3 regions of the Paraglaciecola sp. G1-13 genome follow, and region 3 is predicted to be linked to each of the others. Evidence: predicted binding sites of a transcription regulator. Region 3 holds the regulator's gene; each other region holds the start of a gene.
What was found. The regulator sigma-54, encoded in region 3, starts transcription at its own class of promoters, with help from an activator protein. The targets are predictions, from matches to a motif close to GTTGGCACGNNNNTNGNNT.

Region 1: the regulator sigma-54 is predicted to act here: its motif matches at 2,247-2,265, upstream of AC0L6N_RS06640 (CsbD family protein).
Region 2: the regulator sigma-54 is predicted to act here: its motif matches at 2,602-2,620, upstream of AC0L6N_RS18740 (DUF2884 family protein).

Annotation. Positions count from the first base shown of each region.
Region 1 is NZ_CM147903.1:1,558,961-1,568,850, reverse strand. It holds gene AC0L6N_RS06655 (hypothetical protein) at 1-26, shown strand, start outside; gene AC0L6N_RS06650 (hypothetical protein) at 333-1,124, opposite strand; gene AC0L6N_RS06645 (DUF1328 domain-containing protein) at 1,459-1,620, opposite strand; gene AC0L6N_RS06640 (CsbD family protein) at 1,971-2,168, opposite strand; gene AC0L6N_RS06635 (MmcQ/YjbR family DNA-binding protein) at 2,447-2,941, opposite strand; gene AC0L6N_RS06630 (YHS domain-containing (seleno)protein) at 3,306-3,839, shown strand; gene AC0L6N_RS06625 (phosphoribosyltransferase) at 4,064-4,621, opposite strand; gene AC0L6N_RS06620 (lipoprotein-releasing ABC transporter permease subunit) at 4,777-5,988, opposite strand; gene AC0L6N_RS06615 (PilZ domain-containing protein) at 6,351-6,947, shown strand; gene mfd (transcription-repair coupling factor) at 6,953-9,890, shown strand, end outside.
Region 2 is NZ_CM147903.1:4,412,344-4,422,233, forward strand. It holds gene AC0L6N_RS18720 (acyltransferase) at 1-3, shown strand, start outside; gene AC0L6N_RS18725 (acyltransferase) at 7-903, shown strand; gene AC0L6N_RS18730 (mechanosensitive ion channel family protein) at 904-2,148, shown strand; gene AC0L6N_RS18735 (hypothetical protein) at 2,205-2,405, opposite strand; gene AC0L6N_RS18740 (DUF2884 family protein) at 2,690-3,469, shown strand; gene AC0L6N_RS18745 (sugar nucleotide-binding protein) at 3,556-4,407, shown strand; gene AC0L6N_RS18750 (sodium-dependent transporter) at 4,476-5,897, opposite strand; gene AC0L6N_RS18755 (SDR family NAD(P)-dependent oxidoreductase) at 6,038-6,799, opposite strand; gene AC0L6N_RS18760 (thiol-disulfide oxidoreductase DCC family protein) at 6,796-7,221, opposite strand; gene msrA (peptide-methionine (S)-S-oxide reductase MsrA) at 7,390-7,932, shown strand; gene AC0L6N_RS18770 (hypothetical protein) at 7,929-9,098, opposite strand; gene lacZ (beta-galactosidase, LacZ type) at 9,242-9,890, opposite strand, start outside.
Region 3 is NZ_CM147903.1:200,109-209,998, forward strand. It holds gene mlaE (lipid asymmetry maintenance ABC transporter permease subunit MlaE) at 1-342, opposite strand, end outside; gene AC0L6N_RS00870 (ATP-binding cassette domain-containing protein) at 343-1,140, opposite strand; gene AC0L6N_RS00875 (calcium/sodium antiporter) at 1,472-2,434, shown strand; gene AC0L6N_RS00880 (KpsF/GutQ family sugar-phosphate isomerase) at 2,441-3,412, shown strand; gene kdsC (3-deoxy-manno-octulosonate-8-phosphatase KdsC) at 3,412-3,966, shown strand; gene lptC (LPS export ABC transporter periplasmic protein LptC) at 3,963-4,526, shown strand; gene lptA (lipopolysaccharide transport periplasmic protein LptA) at 4,567-5,088, shown strand; gene lptB (LPS export ABC transporter ATP-binding protein) at 5,088-5,813, shown strand; gene AC0L6N_RS00905 (RNA polymerase factor sigma-54) at 5,936-7,429, shown strand; gene hpf (ribosome hibernation promoting factor) at 7,455-7,742, shown strand; gene ptsN (PTS IIA-like nitrogen regulatory protein PtsN) at 7,758-8,201, shown strand; gene rapZ (RNase adapter RapZ) at 8,204-9,049, shown strand; gene AC0L6N_RS00925 (HPr family phosphocarrier protein) at 9,046-9,324, shown strand; gene AC0L6N_RS00930 (DNA/RNA non-specific endonuclease) at 9,425-9,890, opposite strand, start outside.

The sequences.
Region 1 (9,890 bases), 1.4 Mb from region 3:
TTAAAGCCCAAAAGCGATTGAACTGACAAAACAATCATAACATACAGGTTAGTTATTGATATGCATGAAGAATTTCCGGGTTCAACTCCCGCCAGCTTCATCAAACGTCAAGATGAAAAGGCTCTTCAGAAATGAAGAGCCTTTTTTGTGACTTGTAACAGATTCTGTGGAACTGCCATTTAGGTAATGTGCTTTTCGTGTCGCCCCAGTTAATCATTACTGGTGCACTTATTATCTGAATTCGGACGTATTTCGCCTGAAGAAATCTGAACCAATATTAAGTCTATTTTTCGACGTTTTGGTTTTGAAAATGAATAGCTAGCCATTTTTGACTATAAATGGTCTATATCAATTTTTATTTCGCCACATTGTTTGCGTATTTCAGTCTTCCATTGACTTATAGCTTGAGAAATACTGTCTTTTTTAGTTTCACTGTCAAGAATATCTGCACTTCCAGATATAGACTTTATCGTTGGGAATGCTTTAATGATTTGCTCTATATTCACCCCAGTTCCTTTCGCAACGGCCTCAAAATGCGGAATTGCTCCAAAATGCCATATAAACAAATAACTACTAGTTCCCGCGATCAATGCGACACACTGTGTTTTTTTTCCAGTCCCTAGCTCAATATTGTATAACGGAGTACGGCCCTCAATAATTGCAGACGAAAGCCTCTTAGGAGAATGCGAGATCTCATTTACGCCTGCATAAACAAAAGATGCCATAATGCTAATTATTAAAAAACCGACGATTAGTTTAGTAATTCTTTTAAACTTAGTCGTTTGTTTTTCCGACGGAATGAAAGCAATTACACTGATAACTAGGTATACAAAAAGAAATAATAATGCCGCGTACATTCTGCCGGAGTTTAACCCCCATGCAACTTGATAAATATCAATGAAACTTCCATAGTGGAATAGGTTAACTCCATTGAATTGCTTTATATAATTATCAGCAAGAAAATAGCTGTGAACTGTGAATACAAATGCAAGTCCTGATAGTACAAATAACTTTTGTTCGTATATGAACGTTGCATATGCATTAAACCTCTTACTTGCCCGATTCTGGGAAGTTACTTCTTGTTTTTTTTCATCATTGTGGCTTTGAGCAGAATTTTGCGGCATGAGTTTAAAATCCATTCACGTATTATTAAACTTAGTATGACCTAGAAAGGCACTATATTACGATTTAAATGAGAGCATGACAGTTCAGCTAAATAGGATCATGTTGCAGGCTTAATTGATTTGAGGTTAGACAAACATATATTTTTCTTAAAGCTAATTTTAAATTATTGTGTTGAAGAATGGGTAATCAACTCAATAAGTGACTTATTCATAACGCGCTTTCTTTATTCATATGTCTAAACACATCGGCTAGAGGACTCTCTGATACCTGATTATCAATAAAAAAACCAAAAAAAAGGCTGCGCATTGGCAGCCTGATCATGAATTAAGGTAGCTAGACTTTCCTTCTGCCCATCACCACTGAAATAACCAGTAGGACTAAAAATACGAAGAAAATGATTTTTGCGATACCGGCTGCAGAGCCTGCAATTCCGCCGAATCCCAACACTGCAGCAACCAGTGCGATAACTAAAAATATAACAGCCCAACGTAACATAACTATTCCTTTTAACAATGAGTGGACTTTAACTAATGCTTCAAACGTGCCAACGGACCCTATAGGTAGAAAAACGCATATAAAACGTGGGGTTGAGCCTAGGCTCGTTTATCAAAAATCGCTTCACTCGGTATTGATTTCATGAATAATTTTATTACCTCGTTGTAAGATTTTCACGTGTTGAACATCGATGATTCCGTGTCGGTGTGCATCACCAAAGCGGCCAGAGGGGGTTGAATTGAAAACCAGTAAACGTAAAAAAGAAGGGTGAGTGAAAAAGAAAAAGCGCGTGAAGAAACAGTTCTTCACGCGCTTTCAATGGTAATTTTAATGGTGCGAATGGCCGATGATTAATGACTATCGAAGAAGTCGTCTACCTCGCGCTCTGCTTCTTCCTTAGACTTGCCGTACTTCTCTTGGATTTTGCCCACCAGTTCGGTGCGGCTGCCTTTCATTTTGTCTACGTCGTCATCTGTAAGATCGCCCCACTTCTGCTGGGCTTTACCTTTTAATTGTTTCCAATTTCCTTCAGCTTGATCTTGATTCATCATTATCTCCTTTGTTGAGAAAATATTGCGAAAATCGCCTGAACACCCGTTGCGCACAGACGTGCTTCAATAAGTAAGCAGCAATGACTATGCCAGCGTGAATACGACAGCGTGAATATGACAGCGCTTTTACCTACATCAGTGTTTCGTTGGGGCGCACCGAGCAAAGCTGGATCAAGTGAGTCCCCACCGCTAACGAAATTTTCAGCTAGACATTTTCAAGTGGGTACATTTAAGCTAGGCACTTTCGAGCTGGGCGCTTTCAAGCTGGGCACTAACTATAGGTGAAGCAGAATAGATACCTGTGCTTTCTTCGGCAGCTTATTCACCACCAGCATAAAGGACTGTTTAATCATTCGTTGAAGTTCGCCGGCTGGCAGGCTGCCGTCCAAAATAACGGTATTCCAATGTTGTTTATTCATGTGATACCCGGGGATGACTGCGCTAAAAACGTCTCGCAGCATAATTGCCTCGTGAGGATCGCACTTTAGGTTCATCCAATACACCTTACTGCATTCTTTACTACCCTCTTTACTGCATCTGTTAGTGCTCTCATCACTGTCCTGCGCTTGCTCATCGTTAATGCTAGCAGTGTGAGAATTTGCACGGGGAGCCGCTTTGCCCAAAGAGAGCGTAGCGAACATTTTACCTTTGACTTTGAAAACCGCTACCTCAGGCCCAAACGGAAAGTCTTCGACTGTATCGGGGAAGTCTAATAGCCACTGACGCGCTTGAGCATAGATTTGGCTGTATGCTTTTTCATGACTGTGCATGTGTTCTTGCCCTTGTTGTTTTTCTTGCTCCTGTGCTTGCTTCTGTTCTGGCGCTGTCTTTGAAGTTATTTTAGAAGCATTTTGTGAGGCCGTTATTTTCATCGTAAACCTAGCGTAAAAGCAAACAGAGGTAAGGCCTAATATAGCGCTATTTTCATTTAGGCTACCACCTGTTTGACGGCATGTTGCTAAACCTTAGAAGCCACTAGCGGAAGTATTTGCCATTGGCGTGCAATATTATTGGCGCTGACCTTGTCTTTACTTATACAAATATCTGGTTCGTAACAAAAACGCTCCAAGAAAAAGCTGAATAGAACGCTATATAAAGCGTTAGATAAAGCGCAGTTCAAAAAGGAATACACACATGCTAGGCAAGAAAATAATGAAAATCACAGGGTTACTTTTTGGGTTTTACCTTTTAACAATGAATACCGCGTTCGCCGAATCGATCGACAGGGCCACTGTTGAAAAACAAGCGACATTAGCACTACAAGGGTTTGACCCCACAACCTACTTTAATCTAAGCGGCGCTAAACAGGGCAACGATGCGTTTCAAGCCGTGTATATGGGTCAGCGCTATTTATTCGCCAATGAAGAGAATCAGCAAAAATTCGCTAATAACCCCGCACAGTACTTGCCGCAATTTGGCGCGCTTTGCGCCCACTCTTTAGTAATGGAAAAAGACGTCATCGCAGACCCTTCAATTTACACCATTGAGGCAGGTAAGTTGTATATGTTCGTTTCACAAGAAGCGAAAAGTGAATGGATTAAAGACAGTAGCAAAAACCTTATTGCCGCCACCAAGCATTGGCAGTACAAATCAGAAAAACGTTTCGAGCAGATCGCGGCCAAAAAACGCTGGAAAAAAGACAATAACGTTGAGTTGTTTACTTTTTAGCAGCCCTGGCTAAAGCTTGCTTGACTAAGAAGAGCTAGCGAAAGCTTGCTTGATTTAGAATGCCTAGCGAAAGCTTGCTTTATTGATTCGAAGGTTTTGCATTTGCGCTAGCAAGCGAGTCAAAGTGGCTTGAACAATACCTGTAAAAAGCTTAAAAAATCACAAAAAAAAGGAGCAACTAGGCTCCTTTTTCAATCCCCTTTACACAGACAAACGCGGCGTTATTACACCAATATGTCGCGTACGTTGGCTAAATCTGTTTTGCCATTGATGATTTCGTCTGGGGTTAAGCCTGAAATCTCATGAGGGAATACCAACCACTCGGCACTTTCGTGTACAAAGTAGTCTGGCACTATGTCCGTTTTATTGTTTTGCGGCTTATAGTAAGGGCAAGCAATACGAATGTTTTTCGGCATATTCGCGCGAGACAACTTCTTAATTTGCTTAATCAGCGCATCAACACTGCGGCCTGAATCAAACACGTCATCAACAATAAGCAAGTCATCTTCGGCATTGGCGTTTTCAATCAAATAATGCAAACCGTGCACTTTGATGGTTTTTGATTGTTGATCGATACCGTAATAAGACGATGTACGCACGGCAATGTGGTCTGTCTCTACTTTTTTAAAATCGAAGTATTCTTGAACCGCGATACCAATTGGCGCACCGCCGCGCCAGATGCCAATAATAAAATGCGGACGAAAACCATCTTCGTACACTTTTGATGCTAAGCGAAATGAATCTTCTAGTAATTGCTGAGCGGTAATAAATGTTTTTTCCATCGAAAAACCCTTTAAAGCGTGGAGTGCCACTGACTGCCTAAGCTAACAAATCAGCGTGCTAATTTTAAATCATCGCTCATTATACACTGAAATCTTATGATAAGAGATGGCGATTATGGCAAATTTGTGACGAGTTACCTGACTCGGCAATAAAACTATTCATATTTAAGCGCACTGGCTGGGTCAACCTTCACCGCTCGATAAGCAGGATAAATACTGGCAGCAAAGCACAGCAGCAAGGAAAACAGAATGAGCATCAACACCTGATGCCAATGCATGACTATGGGCAACCCTGCCCCGCCGGTAGCCGCCATAATCGGCACATTAAATAAGCTCAACAAATTGTTTAGTTGGCTGACAAGTAATAAACCGCCCGCGGCGCCAAACAGCGTTCCTTTGATACCGTTATATAAGCCATTAACCAAAAAGACCTGCATAATGCGCCCGCGCGACAACCCTTGGGTCAGTAAAATAGCAATATCGCCTTTTTTCTCAGTCACCACCATCACCAGCGCCGACACAATATTAAACGCCGCCACCGCGATGATAAGCAGAAGCATTAAGGCCATCATGTTCTTTTCCATCTTAACGGCATCAAACAACGGGCCTTGGCGCGTGCGCCAGTCGTCGCTTTCAAGGCCAAGCTCAGTAACCTTGTCGACCACCGTTTTATATTCAAACGGATCTTGTAAAAATAACCGCGTTTGAGCAATACGGCTGACCTTATTGCGCATCAGCTTAGCGCTGTCATTGATGTTCATTAAAATCACTTTGGCATCAAGCTCTGAGCCCACATCAAACACACCTACCACAGTAAACAAGCGCTGGCTCGGCATTTGCCCAAACGGCCCAAATACACTGCCCTGGGCAGATAAAATACGTGTTTGCTCACCTACCCTTAACCCTAAACGGGTTGATAATGCTCGACCGACGATAATGCCATAACTGCCAGGGGTTAAATCTGCGATCTGCCCGACCAACATATTCTGGGCTATAATAGAGTGTTCATGGGTGGTTTGTGGCTCAACGCCTTGTATCATCACGCCTTCTAAGCTGCGCGGTGACTGCACCACGCCTTCAGACTCAATAAAGTCACTGGTGGCGGTAACGCCCGGTAATTGTGACAAGCTCGAAATGATCTGCTCGTTTTCACCCCGCGTATCTACCACTACGTGCGGCGCAATACCGAGAATGCGATCTTTCAGGTCCCCCTCGAATCCGTTCATTACAGACAAAACCGTAATCAAAGACATTAAACCAAGGGCGATGCCAATAGCAGAGAAGGCGTTAATAAAGGCGATAAATTGATTACCTTTGGACGATTTTGCATAACGCAAACCGATAAATGCAGAAACAGAGTGAAACATGCTAGCAATGGACTCTTAGCAAAGGGTTAGAGATAATTCGACGTGCAAGTTACATCACGCGGTGGCTCATTTGACTGTGTTTATTAACGTTTGTTTGGGTAAACTGAATTTATTTAACCTGACTTTGTTTTAACTGACTTTATTTAAACAAAATGCACAGCATAAATGACTACAGTCATAATCGTTTAACTCATGGTAAAGTAAAACGTTTTTTGAATAATACGCTCTGGTCATAGCGCAAACAAGGTTACAATAGGCCAAACTATGTTTTGCCGCCTAAAATGCTAAATTAACCGTTAGCCGGCCGATAAAGACAGGCCCTTGAGCCACAGTGAATAACGATACTCATTTTCGGAGAATACATGCACGGCATTAGCCTCGAAGAAAAACAGCAACAATTCAATGAATTTTTCACCATAGAGCATGCCATACGGGTTAACTTTAAAGCCGTTGCGGCTGGCTTTACTTTGCCCCATGTCGATGACTTAGGGGAGCACATGCCCTACGCGTTTCGAGTGGCTAGTGAAGCAACCGCCATTGATGCCCAAGCCTTACGCCCACTGCGTAACATGGGGGAACATGCTGTCGAGCTGGCCAACTTTTTAAATGCGCAATCTCGCAAAATTGATTTGTTAATGTCCTTGGTACTACAGCAACAAGACGACCCAAGCTTAGCTTACGAGTCAGTAAAGTTCGGCGGTGGCGGCATTATCGTTAAGTGCGATGAAGCCTACGAGCCCGAGCAAATCGTTGAATTAAAACTGTTCCTAAAGGAAGAGGCCTCCGCCATTTTTTGCTATGGCGAAGTCATTGAGTGCCAGCAGGCAGGCGAGCAATATCATGTGTCACTTATTTATAACTGCATTCGTGAAGAAGATCAGGATCTTCTGGTACGTGCCAGTTTACATCTTCAAACAGCGCAATTACGCAAACGCGCCAAGCAACAAAAGAACGACTAATTTAGATGACAGCAAGTATTTTTAATCCGACCTTGGCCAAAGGCCAACGAGATGCAATTCACTGGGGCAATTTACACGGCAGTAGTTTGGCAATGTCTATTGCCAACGCTGCGGGCAAGACCAAAGGCCCTATTTTGCTGGTAACGGCAGATACCCCAAGCGCCATGAAATTAGAAAAAGAACTCAGCTTTTTCTTACAAGGTAAAAACGTCCAGGTGCAGCTTTTCCCCGATTGGGAAACCCTGCCCTACGACAACTTTTCCCCTCATCAAGATATTATTTCACAGCGCTTAGAAACCTTATACCGCCTCACTCAGGCGGAGAACTGCGTCTTCATCGTGCCGGTTAATACCTTGATGCTGCGCATGGCACCAACAGATTACCTCAGCAAGTATTTGTTATTTTTAAAGGTCAATCAAACCTTAGACATAGACGCGTTCCGTTTAGGGTTAGAGCGCGCTGGCTACCAACATGTCAATCAGGTGATGGGCCACAGTGAGTTTTCGATTCGCGGTAGCATTATCGATTTATTCCCCATGGGCAGTCAGCAGCCGTTTCGTATCGACTTATTCGATAATGACGTCGACAGCATTCGTTATTTCGACCCCGACAGCCAGCGCTCAGGGGATAAAATTGACGAAATTAAGCTGCTACCGGCGCGTGAGTTTCCTACTGATCAAGACGGCATAAAACTGTTTCGCCAGCAGTACTTAGAAAAATTCGACGCCAATAATTCTAAAGAGTCTATCTATTACCAAGTCGGTAAAGGCATGATGCCTGGCGGCATTGAATATTACTTACCGCTGTTTTTTGAGCAAAGCGCCACCCTGTTTGATTATCTGCACCCAGACACCTTGCTCATGATGCACGGCGATTTAGCCAAGGCCTGTGACTTCTTCTGGAATGATGTGAACGAGCGCTACGAGCAACTGCGCTACAACCTCAGTCGCCCGCTTATGGCACCCGCAGATTTATTTTTACGCAATGAAGAACTCTTCGGCGCGTTAAAGCAGTGGCCGCGGATCACCATAGAGCAAAATGCCAAAGAGCAAAAAGCCGGCGTCACCAATTACGACACCCGCACGATTGGTGATATCGCGATAAAATCACAAAACAAAGTGCCCTGGGCAACGCTTAAGCAACGGGTTGCTGATTGGCAAAAAAGCGGCAGTAAAGTGCTGTTTAGCGCGGAATCTCAGGGTCGCCGTGAAAGCCTGCTCGATTTATTAGGTAAAGCGGGCATCAAACCCAAAGCGTTTGAACACCTAGATGCATTTCAAAAAAGCAAAGAGCTAGTAGGTATTACCATTGGCTTGGCCGAACACAGTTTCGTGCTCTTTGAAGACAACAAAGAACTGGCGTTTATTACCGAAACCGAATTGCTCGGTCATAAGATCAGTCAGCGCCGACTGCGTGACAAACGCCAAGCCACTGACGAAAACGCCGTCATTCGTAACTTGGCTGAACTGGCCATTGGCCAGCCTGTGGTGCATTTAGATCACGGCGTGGGTCGCTACCTCGGCTTGCAAACATTAGATGCTGGCGGGATCACCACAGAATACCTCACCATTGAATACGCCAAAGAAGCCAAGTTATATGTGCCGGTATCCGCGCTGCATTTGATCAGCCGCTACAGTGGTGGTGATTTAGAAAAAGCCCCTCTGCACAATCTAGGCACCGAAACTTGGAGTAAAGCCAAGCAAAAAGCCGCCGAGCGCGTGCGAGACGTGGCCGCACAATTACTTGACGTATACGCTAGGCGCGCAGCCAAGCCCGGTTACTCTTATAAAATTGCCTGGGACGAATACCAAGCTTTCAGCGACAGTTTCCCCTTTGAAGAAACCTTAGATCAGCAACAAGCCATCAACGCTGTTATTCAAGACATGGGTAGCAGTAACGCCATGGACAGACTCGTTTGTGGTGATGTGGGCTTTGGTAAAACCGAAGTCGCTATGCGCGCTGCCTTTATCGCAGCGAATCAAGGTAAACAAGTGGCCATCTTGGTCCCCACCACTTTGCTTGCTCAGCAACATTATGAAAACTTCAAAGACAGATTCGCTGATTGGCCGTTTAAGATAGAAGTAATGTCACGTTTTGGCAGTGCCAAAGACCAAAAAGGTGTCATGGCCGGACTCGACGATGGCAAAGTGGATATTGTAGTGGGCACCCATAAACTGCTGCAAAGTGATGTGAAATTTGATGACTTGGGCTTAGTTATTATCGATGAAGAGCACCGATTTGGCGTACGCCAAAAAGAGAAATTTAAAGCTCTGCGCTCAGACGTAGACATTTTGACCTTAACCGCCACGCCCATACCGAGAACGCTTAACATGGCGCTTTCCGGCATGCGCGACTTGTCAATTATTGCGACGCCGCCAGCCAAACGTTTGGCGATCAAGACCTTTGTGAACCAACGTAGCAAAGAGCTTATCCGCGAAGCCATCATGCGGGAAATTCTACGCGGTGGTCAGGTGTACTTTCTGCACAACGAAGTAGAAAGTATCGAGCGTACCGCTGACGAGATTGCCGAAATGGTGCCCGAAGCACGTATTGCCATAGGCCATGGCCAAATGCGCGAGCGGGAACTTGAAAAGGTCATGGGGGATTTCTACCACCAACGACACAATGTGTTGGTGTGTACCACCATCATTGAAACCGGTATCGATGTGCCCTCAGCGAATACCATTATCATGGACAGAGCGGATCATCTTGGTCTTGCACAGTTACACCAATTGCGTGGCCGTGTGGGTCGTTCTCATCACCAAGCTTACGCCTATTTATTAACGCCGCACCCTAAACGCATGACCAAAGACGCCAAAAAACGTCTGGATGCCATATCCTCACTGGAAGATTTAGGCGCAGGTTTTGCCCTTGCTACTCACGATTTAGAAATACGCGGTGCCGGTGAATTGCTCGGGGACGACCAAACCGGTCAAATCACCA
Region 2 (9,890 bases), 970 kb from region 3:
TAAAGGATGTTTTCTATACTGCGCGGAATGCTTGTTTTTCCGCTTCACCTTAGCCTTCAGCTTATTAATTTGTCTTTCTGGGCGATACTGATCATCTGCTTAGGACTGCTCAAATTTATTTTACCATTTGCATTCATATCACGCGCTTTTAATCCTGTGCTCGATTTCATGTTATGCGCCTTTGGCGTTATCAGTGTGCGCCTAATCCGCTTATTCAATCCTGTACAATTCGATGTCCAAATCGACGGAGAGCTAAGTAAAGAGCATTGGTATTTAATGATGCCAAATCACTTAAGTTGGCTAGATATTATCTTACTGGTCGACTTCGCCGCGGACAAAATCCCTGCCCCTAAATTTTTCCTGAAGAAAGAATTAATTTGGTTACCTTTTGTCGGCTTAGGCGCGTGGGCGTTAGACATGCCCTTTATGCAAAGATACAGTCGAGAATTTGTGGAGAAAAACCCGCACCTAAAAGGCAAAGACATTCAAACGACTAAGCGTTCATGTGAGAAATTCAGAAGCTGCCCCACCACTGTGATTAATTTTGTAGAGGGCAGTCGCTTTACTCAACAAAAGCACCTGTACCGAAAAAGTCCTTTCACCCATCTGTTACCGCCAAAAGCCGGAGGGATCGCTTTTACTCTTGCCGCTATGGGGGAGTTATTTACCGGGATTTTAGATGTCACGCTTATGTACCCGGATAATCCCCAAAAGCCCATGCTCGACATGCTCACCGGGCGCCTAGGAAGAGTAATACTTCGCGTAACTGTTGCTCCCGTACAAGCAGACATTATCGGCGACTACTTCAATGATGAAGACTTTAAGCAAGGTTTTCAAACCTGGTTGAATGCACGATGGACGCACAAAGACACACAAATAAACCTGTTATCTGGAGGTAAGTAAGTGGAGAGAAGCGCGCAATTAAGTGAATACATCATTCAAGGTTATCAATATCTTGGCCTTTCTGTGAAAAACGATGGTGCGATATTTGCGATTACCGCAGTCACACTGTTGATGTGTTTAGCTTGGCTCAGTTTCAGATTAGTACGTATAGCCTTAACAGGTCGGTTAACGCGCTTGGTTTTCAACAGCAAAAATACTATTGACGATGAGCTTCACGAACACGGTGTGTTCAGACGTATCGCCCATATCGTACCAGCCATGGTGATTTACTTATGCAGCAGCATGTTGGTAGAAGATCCCATTCTGTTTTCTGCGTTACAAAAAATCGCTATTATTTATATGCTTATTGCAGCCGTAGCGGCGAGCAGTGCATTACTTAACACAGTTGAAGACATCTACAACGCCTCTGAATTAGCAAAGCGAGCTCCTGTTACCGGTTTTATTCAGGTAGGTAAGTTGTTCGTGGTTATTGTTGCCGGTTTGCTTATTATCTCTAACTTGCTGGATAAGTCACCGCTATTACTGCTTTCCGGTTTAGGTGCTGTCACCGCGATCCTGTTGCTGTTATTTAAAGACACCATTTTAGGCTTTGTAGCGGGTATTCAGATTGCGGCCAACCGCATGGTAAATAACGGAGACTGGGTAGAACTGCCTAAATATGGTGCTGACGGAACGGTTTTACAGGTCGGCCTTACTACAGTAAAGGTACAAAACTGGGACAAGACAATCTCCACCGTCCCGACTTACAGTTTGATAACAGATTCAATGAAGAACTGGCGCGGCATGTCAGAGTCTGCAGGTCGCAGGATCAAACGCTCCATATACATAGACGTAAACAGCATTAAATTTTGCGATCAAGAAATGCTCGACGACTTCCGTAAAATTCGCTACATCAATCAGTATATAGAAAAGAAACGTGCCGAATTAGACGCCTATAATCAAGAGCAAAAAATTGATATTCAAGACTTATTAAACAGCCGTCGTTTAACCAATATAGGTACCTTGCGCGCTTATTTGGTTTCCTACTTACGCCATCACCCTAGCGTTAATCAGGATATGACATTAATGGTGCGTCAATTGCCGCCCACTGAATTAGGTTTACCACTAGAGATATATTGCTTTAGCGCTAACAAAGATTGGATAGCCTACGAAGGTATTCAAGGGGATATATTTGATCATGCACTGGCGATGCTGCCAGTCTTTGGATTAAGAGCCTATCAGCGTATAAGTGATAGGCCTCACTAAGTTTTCGTGTTTACCTAAGTTGACCTTAGGTATCAATCTACATTGACTGTAGGTAATTAACCTACGGTCAATGCGTATAAGAATAGTAAGAACAACACCACACCAGATACACCGAAAAAACCATATTCAACACGTGATTTCATCACATCACCTTGGTCAACTGGCTGGGCAATAAAGCCCATAATAATACTGGTAACACCCAATACAAACGCCACCAAACCAAAACCAAACAAGATTGCATCAGTCCAATTACCCATTACTCTTCCTCAAAATAATAAAATCAATCTAAAAGCCCACACCAATAATGGCGGAATTATATACCAAATTACGACAGAAAACATAGGCTGGTGAAATTGCCTAACTATTAGTGCTTTCACTTATAAAATAACAAATGCCAAGCAAGTAAGAGTTCGGTGAATTACATAACTAATTGTTTAAATTAGTATTTTATAAATTGGCGCGGCCTTTGCTGTATCGATGCCAAGAAGGATGCTAATCAATCCATTTAAAAAAGCCGAATGTAAATAAAAGGAATAAAGCGATGCGTAATCTTATTTTTTGTACAGCAATGTTGGTTGGCGGTAGTGCGGTTGCTGCAGAGCAACAGTGTGATGTTGAGTTTAACGGTGGTTTACAGTTAGAAAACCAAGTGCTGACATTAACCACTGAGCAAGAAAATACGATAGTCATCAATCAAAGCAAGCAGCTTTATGTCAATGGCACGCAAACCCACCTTTCTGACGACCAACAACAGCAGTTGGACGAATTTTACGACGGCATTGCATCCGCCGTTCCCATGGCCGCCAATATCGCATCAGATGCTATCGAGCTAGCAAGTTACGCCCTTAACGAGACATTCACCCAGTTACTCGGTGAGAACAACTCCGTTGTAGCGGACATTACCGCACAACTCGACGCGCTAAAGCATGAACTCGACCAAAGCTTTTATGCCGATGATGGTTCAGTACGTTTAAATTCAGCCCACTTTAACGATGGCCAGTTTTTAAGCGAGGGGTTTGAAGAAAAGTTTGAGCAAGCGATAGAAACCATTGTTGCCCACTCGATAGGCCAAATCATGATCACAATTGGCAGTGAGTTAATGTTCAATGGTGGCGATGTCGATGACTTTGAGCAACGCATGGAAAGTTTTGCACACAATATCGAGAACAAGTTTGATAAAGATGGTGAAGCATTAGAAGCTCGCACCGAGATACTTTGTGCTAGTTTAGCCAACATCGACCGCTTGGAAGAAAAACTGCAAAATGAAGTACCGCAACTTGCAGACATGGACGTACTTCAGGTAAGAGGCTACGCAATGTAAATTTACCAAGTTGGTATATATTTCGAGACGAATTCGTATAGGCTAGGCCGCAAAGGCAAACACAAAAACGAAGAACAAAGAGCACTATGAAAATAACCATTTTTGGTGGCGGTTGGCTAGGCCAGCCGCTCGCTGTCGCGCTAAGCAAAAATTCTGCAAATGCCAACGAAACTGCTCCTGAGGTTCAAGTTACCTGTCGCAGCGAAGCATCCATGGCAACCATCCGCGCCCAAGGTCTTCAAGCCCGTCAGTTTATTCTAGGCGGCTCTTTACAAGATAAAGCTGCCGGCAGCCCTCTACTTCATAGTGATATAGTCGTAATAAACATTCCTCCTGGGCGCAGAAATCTAGCGAACAATCCACAAGCCAGCGAACAGTTTGTCAGCGACATGTCTACCCTCATCCGTCAAACCTGCATTGAACAAAGCGCTAAGCTTATTTTCATTAGCACCAGTGCTGTTTACGGCGATGTTGAAGGGGAAATAACGGAAAACAGCCAGCTAAACCCGAGTACTGAATCGGCGCGCGCCCATTGCGCGATAGAGCAATTTATACAACAAAACATACCTCAAGCCGCGACTATATTACGCCTAGCAGGATTGGTTGGCCCAAAACGGCATCCAGCCAAGTTTTTAGCGGGTAAATTAGATTTAAGCGGAGCAAGCCAAGTAGTAAATCTGGTCCATCAGCACGACGTGATCCACGCTATTGAGCACATCATTAATCGTGAGATATGGGGAGAGATACTGCATCTGTCAGCGCAAGCACACCCCACCCGAAAAGAGTATTACAGCTGGGCTTCAAAGCAGCTAGCGCTAACACCACCGGTGTTTTCAGAGGAACAAAAAGCATGCTCAGGAAAGCGACTCAACCCAGAATATACTCTGCGAAAACTCGATATGCAGCTGAACTATCCTAGTCCTTACGACATGCTATAACACTCGCAATCGGCGAGTGCTATAGCTTTTAAAGAGTGAAATATTGAGTACGTGTTTAGCTGCCTTGCTTAACCGATTAACGCATTGCCAAAATATTTAAGCGCCACGGTATTAATAAAGACCAAGAGCAGAATAACCGGAATAAAGGTACCCAAAGAAAAGTTAACGTATTTTTCGAACCAGCTATTGGCGAATTGTGGCGCACCTAAATCTAACTCAGTGTTCAAGTTACTTTTCTTCCAGCGGTAAATTACAAACAGGCACACTAACAGACCATTAAACGGCAATATCGTGTCGTAGAACACATCAATGATCACATCAAACACAGATTTAGTTTGGCCTGCGTAGTTCAGAAACTCTGTGAAGAAAGTAGAAATACCGAAAGACGTGGCGGCTGCAATCGACATCACCACAAGTAATCCGCCTAAGATCGCCAGTGACTTTTTACGGCTATAGCCTTTATCTTCCATCAAGGCTGAAACCGGCACTTCAAAAATAGAGACCAAAGACGTAATTGCAGCAAAAAACACTAACAAGAAAAACAAGCTAGCGACAATACTCGCGCCTGCGTAGCCAATAGTGCCTTGTAAGGCCAAGAAGATTTTCGGTAGGAAAGTAAAAATCATGCCCACGGATGAATCGCTTAAACTTTGTGTATCGGTGTTGGGATTAAATGAAAACACAGCCGGTAAAATCAATAAACCAGCAATAAACGCCACTGCGGTATCCATTAAAGCAACAAGCTTTGCAGAGCCCGGCACGTCGGCGTGTTTATCAAGATATGAGCCGTACGTCAGCATTATTCCCATCCCCAGCGATAGCGAAAAGAACGCTTGAGATAAAGCAGCACTGACCACAGCAGCATCAATTTTGTTGAAGTCAGGGATAAGGTAGTACTTCACTCCCTCAAATGCGTTGTCTAGGGTTAAAACAAAGACCACCAAGCCAATTAACATCACAAACAAAGTCGGCATCATTAACTTAGCGGCTTTCTCAATGCCCTGTTTCACCCCACCCTGTAAGATCATGTACACAATAATCAGCACACCGATCATGTAATAAAACAGCTCGTAGCCGTTAATGAATACCCCGAAAGTGCTAGGGTCAGCCAATACATCAAGGTTACCCAATAGGCACTGCACCAGATAGCCGAAAATCCACACCGTGAGGACCAAGTAGAATATGGCAATCATAAAAGGAGTAATTGTGGCTAGCCAGCCTGCTATCTTCCAGTGACGCTGACCGCCCGATAACACATTGTAGGCCCCAAGCGGATCTTTGCGGCTAGCTCGGCCTACCGACATCTCGGCTAACATCACAGGTAAACAAATAAATGCGACGAAAATGGCGTACATTAGCAAAAAAGCACCACCACCGTTTTTTGTTGCCGCAACCGGAAAACCAACCATATTTCCGATACCAACTGCAGAGCCTGCAGCCGCGAGAATAAAACCTAAACGAGAGCCAAACTGTTCGCGAGGTGCGCCCATAAAGACATCCTTTATTGTTGTTATATGTTTTTATAATAATGCACGGATGTTAACAGCAGATAATTGAAAAGTCTTCGCTCAGATGTATTCGCAAAACGTCTGAGGTGCACAAAATATTTACAAGTAGGTAATTGCCCTGCTCACCACGGGATCTCTTTGCCGTCCCAATCGATGAAATAAGGGCCCTTATCTGGTTGAACAGTAGATAAATGCATCAACAAGCGAGATACGCTGAATTCGCTGGTGAACAGTTTTTCCGGTCTAACGTTGCTTTGAAAAGGCTTAGATAAGGGCGTGTCGACCGTTCCAGGGTGATAACAGACCAGCGTGACATTTTTTGCACGCCGTTGATATTCTACCTGAGCAGTTTTTATCAACATGTTAAGCGCTGCTTTACTCGCGCGATAACCGTACCAGCCACCTAAGTTATTATCTTTAATACTGCCTACCCGCGCGCTGAAAAAACTCACATCGACAGACAACGGACCTCTAAATAAAGGCAAAAGGTATCGCAGCCACAGTGCAGGAAGCACTGTGTTTGTGGAAAAATAAGCACTTAATGTATCGGCTGATAACTCTTCTAATCGTTTCTCTGGGTGCAGGCTAACATCGTTATCACTCACGCCATGTAGCACCCCGCTACAACAAATAACTCTCGTAAACTGCCCTTGTTGTGCAAGACCGTGACAAAAATCAGCCACCGCTGACTCTTTGGTGTAATCGAGCTGGATTAATTTGGCGCCTTTCACAAAATGTGAAATATCAGCATCGGGCTTTTGGGTTATCTGACGCGAAACGCCGTACACGGTGTCGTATTTACCTGACGCCAGTAGTTGCCTGAAGACCTCACGACCCAACCCGCCCGACGCACCAATAACCAATGCATTGCATCTTTCTGTCATTTATCTTCGCCTTTACCCTTTAAATCGTCTCTCACAGTTGCCGGAACAGTACAGGTCTCGCACCGCTTCTTACCGGTAAGCAGATAGGAGATAGTGTACCGATGACGGGCAAAGAATGCGTAGAACCCATCAGCAAACCATCGAATAATCGGCCAGCGCATCCAGCCATACAACCAACCTTTGCCAATCGTATCCCATGCCAGATAAGTTGCATCTAGTCCTGTCACCATTTCGCCATTCATTTTTTGTACATGTATACGCGCATTCAAATCATGCCAGTTTACGTTTGGATAGTCCTTGGAAAAACTCGCCATCTGTATGTCTACAAACTGAATATTATGCCCTTCGTCATAAGCTTTTAGCTTATTCATTTCGGCTAAGCACAAAGGACAAAAGCCATCATAGAAAATACGAATTGCCATGCTCACCTCTACTATTAATAATTACCTGTGGGCTATGTTTTGCCATGCATACGTTCTATTACGCGCGCCGTAAAAAAATAGTTTACTCAGTAGACCTTGAACACGCAGAACAATGTAACCACATTAATGATTAATAAAGATGATCTACAAAATTAAGTGAGATAAGTCATGGCGAACATTCAACAAGCTACATTAGGCGGCGGCTGTTTCTGGTGTTTAGAATCAGCATTTAATACAGTCGAGGGCGTTGAACTGGCAGTCAGTGCCTACGCTGGAGGCCAAAGCCAGAACCCGACCTATGAGTCTGTATGTAGTGGCGAAACCGGCCATGCCGAAGTGGTGCGTGTCAATTTTGATGCTGACAAATTAAGCTATCGTGAAGTGTTAGAAATTTTCTTCGCTTTGCATAACCCTACGCAACTAAATCGCCAAGGTAATGATGTGGGTACTCAATATCGCAGCGCAATTTTCTATCATGATGAGCAACAAAAACAGGCTGCAGAACAAATATTGCAAGAGATTAGCGACGAGAAAATTTGGCCCGACCCAGTTGTGACCGAAGTTATCGAGCTAAATAACTACCATCAAGCAGAGGATTATCATCAAGATTACTTCAGCAATAATCCGCAAAATCAGTATTGTAATATGGTGGTTGCCCCCAAACTCGCGAAATTTAAGAAAACATTCGCCAGCCGCTTAAAAAGCGTTTAGTGGGCTTCCCTGCCTTGGGTAAACCATGCATCTTGAATGGGTAAACTAAACAGTAAAGGCGCCATCTTTTCGAATTTGGCGCTATTTTGATCACAGCTTATATTGTTTAAATACACCTTCTTCCAAGGGTCATTCACCATCCACAATGTTTCGTCAATGATGGCCAGTCCCTCGATTGAACCATTATCCATAGGCTCCCACGGCGGGCATTTTTCGTCAGGCTGCGCCACTGGCGCATAAAAGCCTAGGTCTATGATCAGCGTTTCGAGTTGACCGGCAGGATCGACTAACCAGAGCTGCTCATCGTTTCGCGCTGCAGCAAATAGATATTCCTTGCCTTCGCGCTCATATATCGCCAGTGCATTGATAGGGTGATTACCGTGTTTAAAGAGAGGCAGTTTAACCTGAGTATCTTCGACAGCGATAAACCCCTCTTGCAACCAAGTTTCGGCAGTAATCCTTGTAGTAAAAATACGTGCCTGACCCGCGGCATCTTTTTCAAGACCGAAATACAGTTGTCCATCGCGGCTAAGTGCTAAGCCTTCAATGCCGTCATTAGGAAAATTACCCAAATTAAACGAAGTGGCAAACGTTAAAGGTCGAGCATGGGTCATTGTCACTGAGTTATCGTCTTGCACCTCTAGGCGAATAAGCACAAAGGGATATTTCACTGAGCCTGACTCACCAAATCGTGCGGCGCATTTCCCACTAAGCCCCTTGTGATCACTGGCATCTTCGGTAATGGTCAAAAACACGCCTGACTCATCAGGAACCGCCACCAGCGCTTCTAAATCAGGATTACCTTGAATATAGGCGGCAAAGCAACTGTCTTTTAAATTGTCACTTAACGAAAACGCCATCGTGTCGGGTGCAAGCTGAGCCGTTTCCGGCGAAATAACATGTAATTGCATACGCTGTGATACATCTGCACTTCTGTCGCTTAACGAGATGAGTTTGTCATTCCATACCGTTAAGCCAGAAGTTTGCGGATCAAGCATGACGTCCCCATTGACCTCAGTGATCCATTGCCCTTTTACGGTCATGGTTCCACCGGCGATCCCAGCATTTTTACCTAGTACAACAGGCGTCACATCTGGGGCCTGCTGTATTTGATCACAGCCGGCCAACATCATTATGACCAGGCCCAAAACCATACGCTTAAGCATTATGCACATTCCGAATTCACCGTTTTGCTATGTTTTATAAGTAGATAAAGGGTCTCGGTCAATAGTTCTCATAATAAAAACAAGTGATTGGTTGAAAATCAGCCAACATGCTGACCTCCTCCACTCTAAGCTAGCTTTGTCTTTTATGCTCGACACGGCTTCATGACAAATCCATAGTGATAATCACGCCATGGCAAAGTGTATTTAAACAATGGCGCAGTTCCCCAAGAATCAGTACCTGCCACACCGCGCTGTTTGTAATCAATATTGATAAACAGGCGATCGTGTTTTGTAAGTTCATGTGGGTGCAAACCGCGCTTGTCGAATTGATCATATTCGTGCACGTCATACCGTTGTGCGCCAAAACCGATTTGCGGTAATCCATCAAAGGTCAAACCTAGTCCATTGTCATTACTGAAGGTCACGCTACGCACATCACTGCGATAACCATTTTCTTGCGGCCGAACATAAGGGAAATACAATTCATCAACCGATTTAGCGTAGCGCCCTACAAAAGCCGAAGTCTTGCGGTCCCAATAGTTTTCGTGCGGGCCGCGTCCAAACCAACTTACTTGGTCGAACTGGTTAGGCATTTGTAGCAAACTTCCTATTCGCGGTAAGGCACTGTGAAATTGATGAGGTGCAGCATAGAGCCAAATATCAAAGGTGACACAGCCATCAGCATCAATGGTGTACTTGCTTAAATAACGGCTTTGTACGTCTGTTAAATAATGCTCTGTGGAAACCTCAATAGCCTGAATTTGCCCTCGATCATCCTTTAGTAATTGCCAA
Region 3 (9,890 bases):
CAAAGCAGAGCCAGCGCGACCAGCAAATAGCAATGCTGTTACAACAGGGCCTAATTCACGCAATAAAGAAAGTGCGACCATCGGACCTAAGCTGCCTTCGGCGCCATAGTCTACTAATATGGTATAGCCTTGTAGCGCCATAACCATGCCAATGAACAATCCTGATACCACAATGATTAACAGTGACTGAACACCAACCACGTAAATTTGTTTTATTGTTAATGGCGTGTTTTTGATAAATTGAGGTTTGGCGAAAATAGCCCCCATCAACATCAAAAAAGCACGTCCAAACGAACCGACTGTGTCGATTGTATTGCGTCCGATACTTGCCAACCACTGCATCTATTTGGCTCCTAGAAACGTTTGTTCAATATCGTCAGCAGGATAATGAAAAGGCACGGGGCCGTCTGCTTGTCCTTTTAAAAACTGTTGTACTAGTGGCGAATCGCTCTGTTTTATTTGTTCGGGAGTACCACTACCGATCACTTTTTTCTCTGCCAATATGTAGATGTAATCCGCTATCGTGAGTACTTCGGTCACATCATGGGTCACAACCACGCTAGTAAGTTGCAATGAGTCGTTTAACGCTTTTATTAATTTGACTAGCACACCCATCGAAATAGGATCCTGCCCAGCAAAAGGCTCATCGTACATAATGAGCTCTGGGTCTAGAGCGATAGCGCGGGCCAACGCCGCCCTGCGCGCCATACCGCCAGACAGCTCAGCAGGCATTAAGTCTGCCGCGCCGCGCAGCCCCACCGCTTGCAGCTTCAATAGCACCAACGTCTTAATCACTGACTCAGACAACTTAGTATGTTCACGAAGCGGAAATGCAATGTTATCGAAAACTGACATATCGGTGAACAACGCACCGCTTTGAAATAACATGCTCATTTGGCGCCTAACTGTGAACAAGCGATTTCGTTTCATGCTTTGAATAGACTCGCCTTTAAAACGAATATCACCGCTGTCGGGTTTTAGTTGCCCACCCATAAGGCGCAACATAGTGGTTTTACCAATACCACTTGGACCCATAATGGCGGTGGTTTTCCCTTTTACGATACGCAAGGAGATATCATCATAGATAATACGACCGCTTCGCGAGAAGGTCAGGTTGTCTATTTCTAGCAAATTTTCCATTAAGCCTGTTGTCTTCCTATCAGATGAACCAAATACTAATAATATAGGGTTGTGGTAATTGGCGACATTATATGTTTTTTCAAGGGCAAACCTCAAAACCTAAAAGTAACAAGTTATATTCGTATTTTTAGAACGTTACTTAGCCCGCCAAACGCTTGCTCAAACGATTAAACATAATAGTGTCAACTAACGTATTAGTTAGATGACCAGATGAATGGTTTTTTCGTTCATTTTTAATTAGGTAGCGCTGGTTTATTTGTCACACAATGAATAGGCAAAGGCAGTGCTTTTTGCGACAATTAGATATTGGTATAAAAACAAGTGAGTTTTCGTGATAGTTGAAGCGTTATTATTTTTGTTGTGGTTAGTCGTATTAAGTTGGGGCGCGGATAGATTCGTATTCGGCTCATCTGCGTTAGCAAGAAATATGGGCATTTCACCAATGATTATCGGCTTAACCATAGTCGCAATGGGGTCTTCAGCGCCAGAAATTATGGTTTCTGCCACTGCATCGCTTAATGGCAACACAGATACGGCCATCGGCAATGCGATAGGCTCCAATATCACCAACATCGCCTTAGTGCTGGGCTTAACCGCTTTACTGAAACCCTTGACGGTAGCATCGACGACGTTAAAACGTGAAATGCCAGTGATGCTAGGCGTGTCTCTGCTTGCGACTTACTTCTTGGCTGATTTATATTTGTCGCTAAACGAAGGTATAGTGCTGTTTATCCTATTCTTTTTCACTATAGGCGGTTTGGCGTGGATGTCATACCACATGGAAAAGGGCGATCCTTTAGAGCAAGAGACTCACGACGAAGTACCAGACGGAGTGCCGACAAAAAGTGCGGTGATTTGGTTGTTAGTGGGCTTGGTATTATTGCCCCTCAGTGCGCATTTCATGGTTGAATCAGCGGTGGAAATAGCTCGCCACTTTGGCCTAAGTGACTTGGTGATTGGTTTGACCATTATTGCCATAGGCACCAGTCTGCCCGAATTGGCTGCCAGCATTGCTGGTGTGCTGAAAGGGGAAGATGATCTCGCCTTAGGTAACATCATTGGATCGAATATATTCAACATATTAGCCGTCATGGCCATGCCTGGTTTGATATCGCCTGGGGCTGTCGACCCAGATGCAGCAAGTCGAGATATTTACACTATGTTGGGCTTGAGCATTTTGCTGGTGCTGTTTTGTTTCAATATAAGAGGCTCTCGCCGAATCAATCGTTATGAAGCTGTCGCTTTTCTAGGCTGCTTTGTCGCTTATCAATACTTTGTTTTTAACCAAGGTTAGTGCGGCATGAGTCAGCAAGAGTATATTCAGTCAGCCCTGCGGGTGCTTGAAATTGAAGGTCAGGCAATTAAGCAGTTATCGCAATATATTGACGACAATTTTATTGCAGCATGCGAGCTCATGAAAAACTGCAAAGGCAAAGTGGTTGTTTGCGGTATGGGTAAATCTGGCCACATAGGGCATAAGATATCTGCGACATTAGCGAGTACGGGAACGCCTGCATTTTTTATGCACCCAGGGGAGGCAAATCACGGTGACCTAGGCATGCTTACAGAGCAAGATGTTCTGCTGGCGATTTCTAATTCAGGTGAAACATCTGAGCTATTGGCACTATTGCCTGTGGTGAAACGTCGTGGTATTGCCATTATTGCCATGTCGAATAACCCTGCTAGTTCGTTAGGTAAGCACGCCGACGTCAATTTGTGTATTAAAGTTGAAAAAGAAGCTTGTTCTCTAGGCTTGGCACCCACGGCGAGCACCACGGCAACTTTAGTCATGGGTGATGCTCTGGCGGTGGCACTGTTAGATGCAAGAGGTTTCACGCCGGATGACTTTGCACTTTCTCATCCTGGAGGTGCGCTTGGGCGCAAGCTTTTACTTAAGCTTGATGACATCATGTGCCAAGGGGAGCTGATGCCGTTGGTTGGCACGACCCAAACGATTAGCCAGGCGCTACTTGAAATTTCGCGCAAAGGGCTAGGAATGGCGGGTATCGTTGGCGATGACGGGCGTTTGCTGGGTATTTTTACTGACGGTGATTTACGTCGGGTACTGGATGCCAGAGTCGACATTCACACAGTCAGTATTGAAAGTGTTATGACTGCTAATTGTGTTACAGCATCTCAAGAAACCTTGGCTGCTGAGGTGTTAAACGTCATGCAGAAACGCAAAATCAGTTCACTGTTTATTGTTGATGACAATCACCATCCGGTTGGTGCTATCAACATGCAAACCTTGTTATCAGCAGGAGTGATATAATGGGCGACGTTAATACGTTATATGGTGCTAAGTCATCTTCGTTAATGGACAAGCTTTCCCGCATTAAATTACTGGCTTGTGATGTAGATGGGGTGTTCTCTGACGGGCGCATATACATGGGCAATGACGGCGAAGAATTGAAAGCGTTTCATACTCGTGACGGTTTTGGAGTCAAAGCCTTATTAAACATAGGTGTGCACGTTGCGGTTATTACCGGACGTGAATCAAAAATAGTGCACAAACGCATGTCAGCGTTAGGGGTCGAGCATATTATTCAAGGTTGTGAACAGAAAAACGATGCGCTTTTGGCGTTGCAGCGCCAGTTAAATATAGGCAAAGACGCTACCGCATCCATTGGGGATGATATGCCCGACGTGGGAATGTTTACCTTGAGTAACGTCGCCGTAGCGACACACGATGCCCATCCGTTTGTACAGAAACAAGCTCTGTATATTACCCAAATCAATGGGGGCTTTGGTGCTGTACGCGAAGTTTGCGACCTAATTTTGCACGCCAAAGGCAAGTTAAACAAAGTCAGTGGTAGTAGCGTATGAATCGAGTCACCCTCAGTATTGGGTTATTGTTTTTATTGGTCATCGCCATCAACTTACCCGACTGGCTAGCTGATGAAGACTTGATACCGCAAACTGAAACCGAATCTGCTTGGCAACCAAACTACCAAGCAAGTGAAATGCTAAGCACTCTATTTGATAAAGACGGCCGTTTGAGCCATCAGGTCTTTGCTACTAAAATGGAACACTTTGATTTGCTCGGTTTTACTTTATTCAAAGAGCCTCAATACACGATATTTGTTGCGTCACAGACTGCGCCTTGGCAGGTATCAGCCAAAGACGGTACTTTGTATGAAGACAATCGGATCCAATTAGAGAATAATGTCGAGATACGTAATCAAGATGAGCAAGGATTTGCTCGTAGCATTCGCACGGACTTCATCGAGATAAACTTGATCGATAAAACCATGGTGTCTGACCAACCAGTAAAAATATTTGGCCAGCACTATGTCATCAACAGTAACGGTTTTAAAGCCAATTTAACGACCCAACAATATGAGCTACTTGATCATGTGCAAACCATTTATCAACCTCAGCCTTAGCTTAGTTGCCTTAGCAACATTAGCATTTTCCCCATTAAGCATGGCTGGCAAAGAAGATTTCACGCAAGCGATAAAAGTGGACTCGAAGTTTCAGTTCGGGGACGGTAAAACTAAAAAGTCTATCTTTCGAGAAGACGTGCACATCAATCAAGGTAGTTTGAATGTGTATGCCGATGAAGTAGAAGTCGACGCGAGTAAAGGCGAAGGTAACGAAGTTTTCATCGCGACGGGTAGCCCGGCTAAATACTCTCAACAACAAGAGCAAGGGGGCAGTATTGAGGCATCAGCCAATCGCATTGAATATCGCAGAGATTTACGCACACTAACCTTAGAAGGCGATGCACAGCTGAAGCAGAACAATAGCAGTGTAAAAGGTGAGTCGATAGTGTTTAACATGGAACTTGAACAAATTGTCGCGCAAGGAGAGAGCGAGAGTGAAAATAGCGGACGAGTTACGACTATTTTTCAACCAGCTAAGAAATCAGCGAGCAGTAAAAAGCAAACTGACGCGAAAAAGTCCAGTGATGCTGAAGTCAAACCAAAACAGGATGAAACTCCATAATGGCGACGTTAAAAGCCTCGCATTTGGCTAAATCCTATAAATCGCGTCAAGTTGTGCGTGATGTCAGTCTAGAAGTGTCCACTGGCCAGATTGTCGGTTTACTTGGTCCAAACGGTGCAGGTAAAACAACCACGTTTTATATGATTGTCGGTTTGGTTCCCTTAGATAAGGGAGAAATCAGTATTGATCAGCAAGATCTTACCCTACAGCCCATGCATATGCGCGCTCGTTTAGGGATTGGTTACTTACCCCAAGAAGCCTCTATTTTTCGAAAACTGACAGTCTATCAAAACTTGATGGCTATCTTGCAGACACGCAAAGAGCTCAGTGCAGAACAAAGAGAACAGCAAGCGGATTCATTACTCGATGAGTTCAATATAAATCATATTCGTAACAGTGCTGGTATGAGTTTGTCTGGAGGTGAACGCCGCCGGGTAGAAATAGCGCGGGCACTGGCAGCCGATCCAGAATTTATTCTGCTCGATGAGCCGTTTGCCGGTGTTGATCCTATTTCAGTTAATGATATTAAAAAAATTATTCAACATTTACGTGACCGTGGTATTGGTGTTTTGATAACCGACCACAATGTAAGAGAGACACTCGATGTGTGTGAGAAAGCTTACATTGTTAGTCATGGTGAACTCATCGCTTCTGGCACGGCAGAAGAAGTATTAAGTGATCAACGTGTAAGAGATGTATACCTAGGCGAACAATTCAGGCTATAGTTAAGCTGAAAAAGCCGCTCATTTTATCGAGATTATACTCAGGCGCTTGGTGAGACATTTACAGTCAATCGAATCAACCACAGCATATTTTTTAGTTTGCAACGGACAGAATAAAGAAGTAAATGAAACCCTCTTTACAATTAAAATTTAGTCAATCACTCACTATGACGCCACAGTTACAGCAAGCTATTCGTTTGTTGCAATTGTCTACGTTAGATTTACAGCAAGAAATTCAAGAAGCCTTGGATTCCAACCCGCTGTTGGAAGTTGAAGAGCCTACGGATCAGGAATCCGGCGATAGTGCGTTAAATGACAATTCCCTCGACCCGTCTTCTAAAGATACCAATGAAATAGTTGATACCAGCAGTGACAACTTAGACTCAAGTGAAGCGTTCGAGAAAAACGAAATCCCAGAAGACTTACCTACGGATACCACTTGGGATGAGTACATCAGCGCTTCTTCCGCACCTGCCTCTAGCATATCCAGTGGTGCCGGCGGTGATGACGAACAGATCTTTCAAGGCGAAACCACAGATAACATTCAAGATCATTTGCTGTGGCAAATGCGTTTAACCCATTTTAGTGATACCGATGTCGCGATTGCGACAGCGATCATTGATTCTATCGATGAGTCTGGTTATTTGACCATGAGCGCTGAAGACGTTCTGGCCAGCATGGATGATGAAGAAATAGAGCTCGATGAAGTGGAATGCGTACTTAAGCGTATTCAAATGTTCGACCCAATTGGGTCTGGCTCTCGTACACCACAAGAATGCTTGCTAGTGCAATTGCGTCAGTTTGCTCCTGATACACCCTGGTTAGAAGAAGCGAAGACCTTGATTGGGGACTATGCCGACCTTTTGGCAAGCAAGGATTACCGTACTTTGATGCGTAAATCTCGCCTTAAAGAGGATGATTTGCGTGAGGTCATGCGTTTACTTAAAACGCTCAATCCGCGTCCAGGCAGCGCCTTGATCAAAGGTGAAGCAGAATACGTTATACCTGATGTGTCAGTGAGTAAGAAAAATGGCCGTTGGACAGTAGAGCTTAACCCAGACAGCCTACCCAAATTGAACGTTAATCAACAGTATGCTGCAATGAGTCGTAGCGCGAAAAACACCAGTGATAGTCAATTTATTCGCTCACACATGCAAGAAGCCAAATGGTTTATTAAAAGTGTTGAGAGCCGAAACGATACCTTATTGAAAGTGTCAAACTGTATAGTACAGCAGCAAATGGGCTTCTTTGAACATGGGCCTGAGATGATGAAGCCTATGGTACTAAATGACGTAGCCGAAATGGTGGATATGCATGAATCTACAATTTCTCGTGTTACCACCCAAAAATATATGCATACCCCTAGAGGTATATTTGAGCTGAAATATTTCTTCTCGAGCCATGTTGCAACTGAGACAGGCGGAGAGTGCTCGTCAACGGCGATACGCGCATTGATTAAAAAGCTGGTCGCAGCTGAAAAACCAAGCAAGCCGCTAAGTGACAGCAAGATTGCTCAATTGTTGGCCGATCAAGGCATCATGGTCGCTCGGCGAACAATAGCAAAGTACCGGGAATCTCTGATGATACCCCCGTCGAACCAACGAAAAAGCCTATTGTAGGCTGATTAAAGAAGGAAGAGGCGATATGCAAATTAATATTACTGGTCACCATGTGGATGTAACCGATTCACTAAAAGATTATGTCGATACTAAATTTACCAAGCTCGAGCGACACTTCGATCAGATCAACAATGTTCACGTCATTCTCAATGTAGAAAAGCTCAACCAAAAAGCGGAAGCGACAATACATTTGAATGGGGCAGATGTATTTGCCACCATGGAACACAACGACATGTATGCGGCAATAGATGGCCTAATCGATAAACTCGATCGGCAAGTTATCAAGCATAAAGAAAAAGCTAAACGCCATTAACCCATCAGGTAAATAATGGAAATATCAAATATTCTTCACCCTGACTGCGTCGTATGCGCAGTTCAGGGGTCCAGCAAAAAGCGCATTTTAGAGCTTATTAGTCAATTGGCATCTGAGCACCTTGTTGAAGTAGACCAAGCGACCATTTTATCCAGTTTAGCGGGGCGCGAGAAAATGGGGTGTACGGGCATTGGTGGTGGTATAGCACTACCACATGGCCGTATAAAAGGGCTAGAGTCAGCCCTAGGCGTGCTTGTAACGTGCCAACCTCCGGTCCAGTATGACGCCATCGATAACATGCCAGTGGATATCTTCTTTGCTATTTTAGTACCAGAGGAAAAGGCCCAAGAGCACCTACAAACCTTGTCGGCGATAGCCAAAAAATTCGTTGATAAAGATATTTTAAATCGTTTGCGCAGTGCAACCACAGACCAAGAATTATTTCAGGTACTCAGTTAATTATGAAGCTTATTATCATCAGTGGGCGTTCAGGCTCAGGGAAGTCCATCGTTTTACGTTCACTGGAAGATTTAGGCTATTACTGCGTTGATAATATCCCCGTCAACTTATTGCCCACTTTGACCCATACCGTCGCTGACGAGTACGATCAGGTCGCGGTCAGCATTGACGTGCGAAATTTACCCAAAGATCCCAACGAATTGGTGGAAATACTCGACTACTTGCCGTCAACGTGGGAAATGACCATATTGTATTTGGATGCCAGCGATGACGTACTGATTAAGCGTTTCAGTGAAACCCGCCGCTTGCACCCGTTGTCTAAGCAAAACAAATCATTGTCTGGTGCTATTCAAGCCGAAAGCCAGTTATTAGCGCCAATAGCCGAACGTGCAGATTTATATATAGACACAGATCAATTGTCAATTCACCAGCTGGCCGAATTGGTGCGTGAGCGAATATTAGGTAAAAAAAGCTCACGCTTGGTTTTGGTTTTTGAAAGCTTCGGTTTTAAACACGGTATTCCTAAAGATGCGGATTATGTATTTGATGCGCGTTTCTTACCCAACCCGCACTGGGAGCCAGATTTAAAACCCCTTACTGGACTTGATTCCCCCGTCGAGATTTTTCTTGGCTCACAACCTATAGTCACTAAATTTATTTGGCAAATTCAGAATCTGATTTCTACTTGGTTGCCACATTTAGAACGTAATAACCGTAGTTATGTGACAATCGCCATCGGGTGTACTGGCGGTCAGCACCGCTCTGTGTACGTAGTGGAAATGTTAGCCAAAACATTTAGCACCTCGCACCCTGATGTGCAGATACGTCATCGCGAGTTAAACCGATGAGTGAGCGATTAGAGAAAACCTTACTCATAGTGAACAAGTTAGGGCTGCATGCCAGAGCAGCGACTCAATTGGTTAAGCTTGCGAATCAATTTGAAGCTGAAGTCACTATTGTTCAGGATGACAAAAGTGCCTCAGCAAGCAGTGTGCTGGGCCTAATGATGTTAGAGAGTTGCCAAGGCAAAGAAATTCAAGTGATATCTGAAGGGAAAGACGCGCGCCAAGCGATGGATGCTGTTGAAGAGCTTATTGTCGGAAAATTCAACGAAAGCGAGTAATCAGTTAGATTTAATGCAACGTGCACTTCAATTTAGACTTTTTCCACTCATCTCGACTTTCTACTCATTCGCTATTTTTTTGAAACGCGCGGTTGGGTTATCAGCAACCCAATTGACTGCTTAATCCACCTAAACGCGCTTCAACCGCATATTCTTTGCTGCCCTTCATTTCTGGGAATATATTCAGACCGCTGCGAGTTTCTACGTTATCAATCGTGACTTCTTTACTGCAGTAGTCATCGGCTCTCGCGCTATTTTGCTCCATGACATAGGCGGACGCTCTAACATAACCCGCTTGGTTTATTGTCGCGACAATTTTGAAGTAGCCAGAAGGAATAGTGTGGCTTTCATCTGCACCTGGAAGCGTAGCAAAAAAGCTTTCATATAGCGGGCCTGTTACTACATACACGGACTCTCCGCTGCGCGCTAATACGCGCACTGCAGACTCTAATCGGACCCATGGCCCTTGATTCAAATTAGAGCTTTGGGGGGTAATGTTTGATAGATAGTTTGTACTGCGCCAATCAGCGGTATTGCTCACACTTGCCAATGGAACTTGGTGTCCT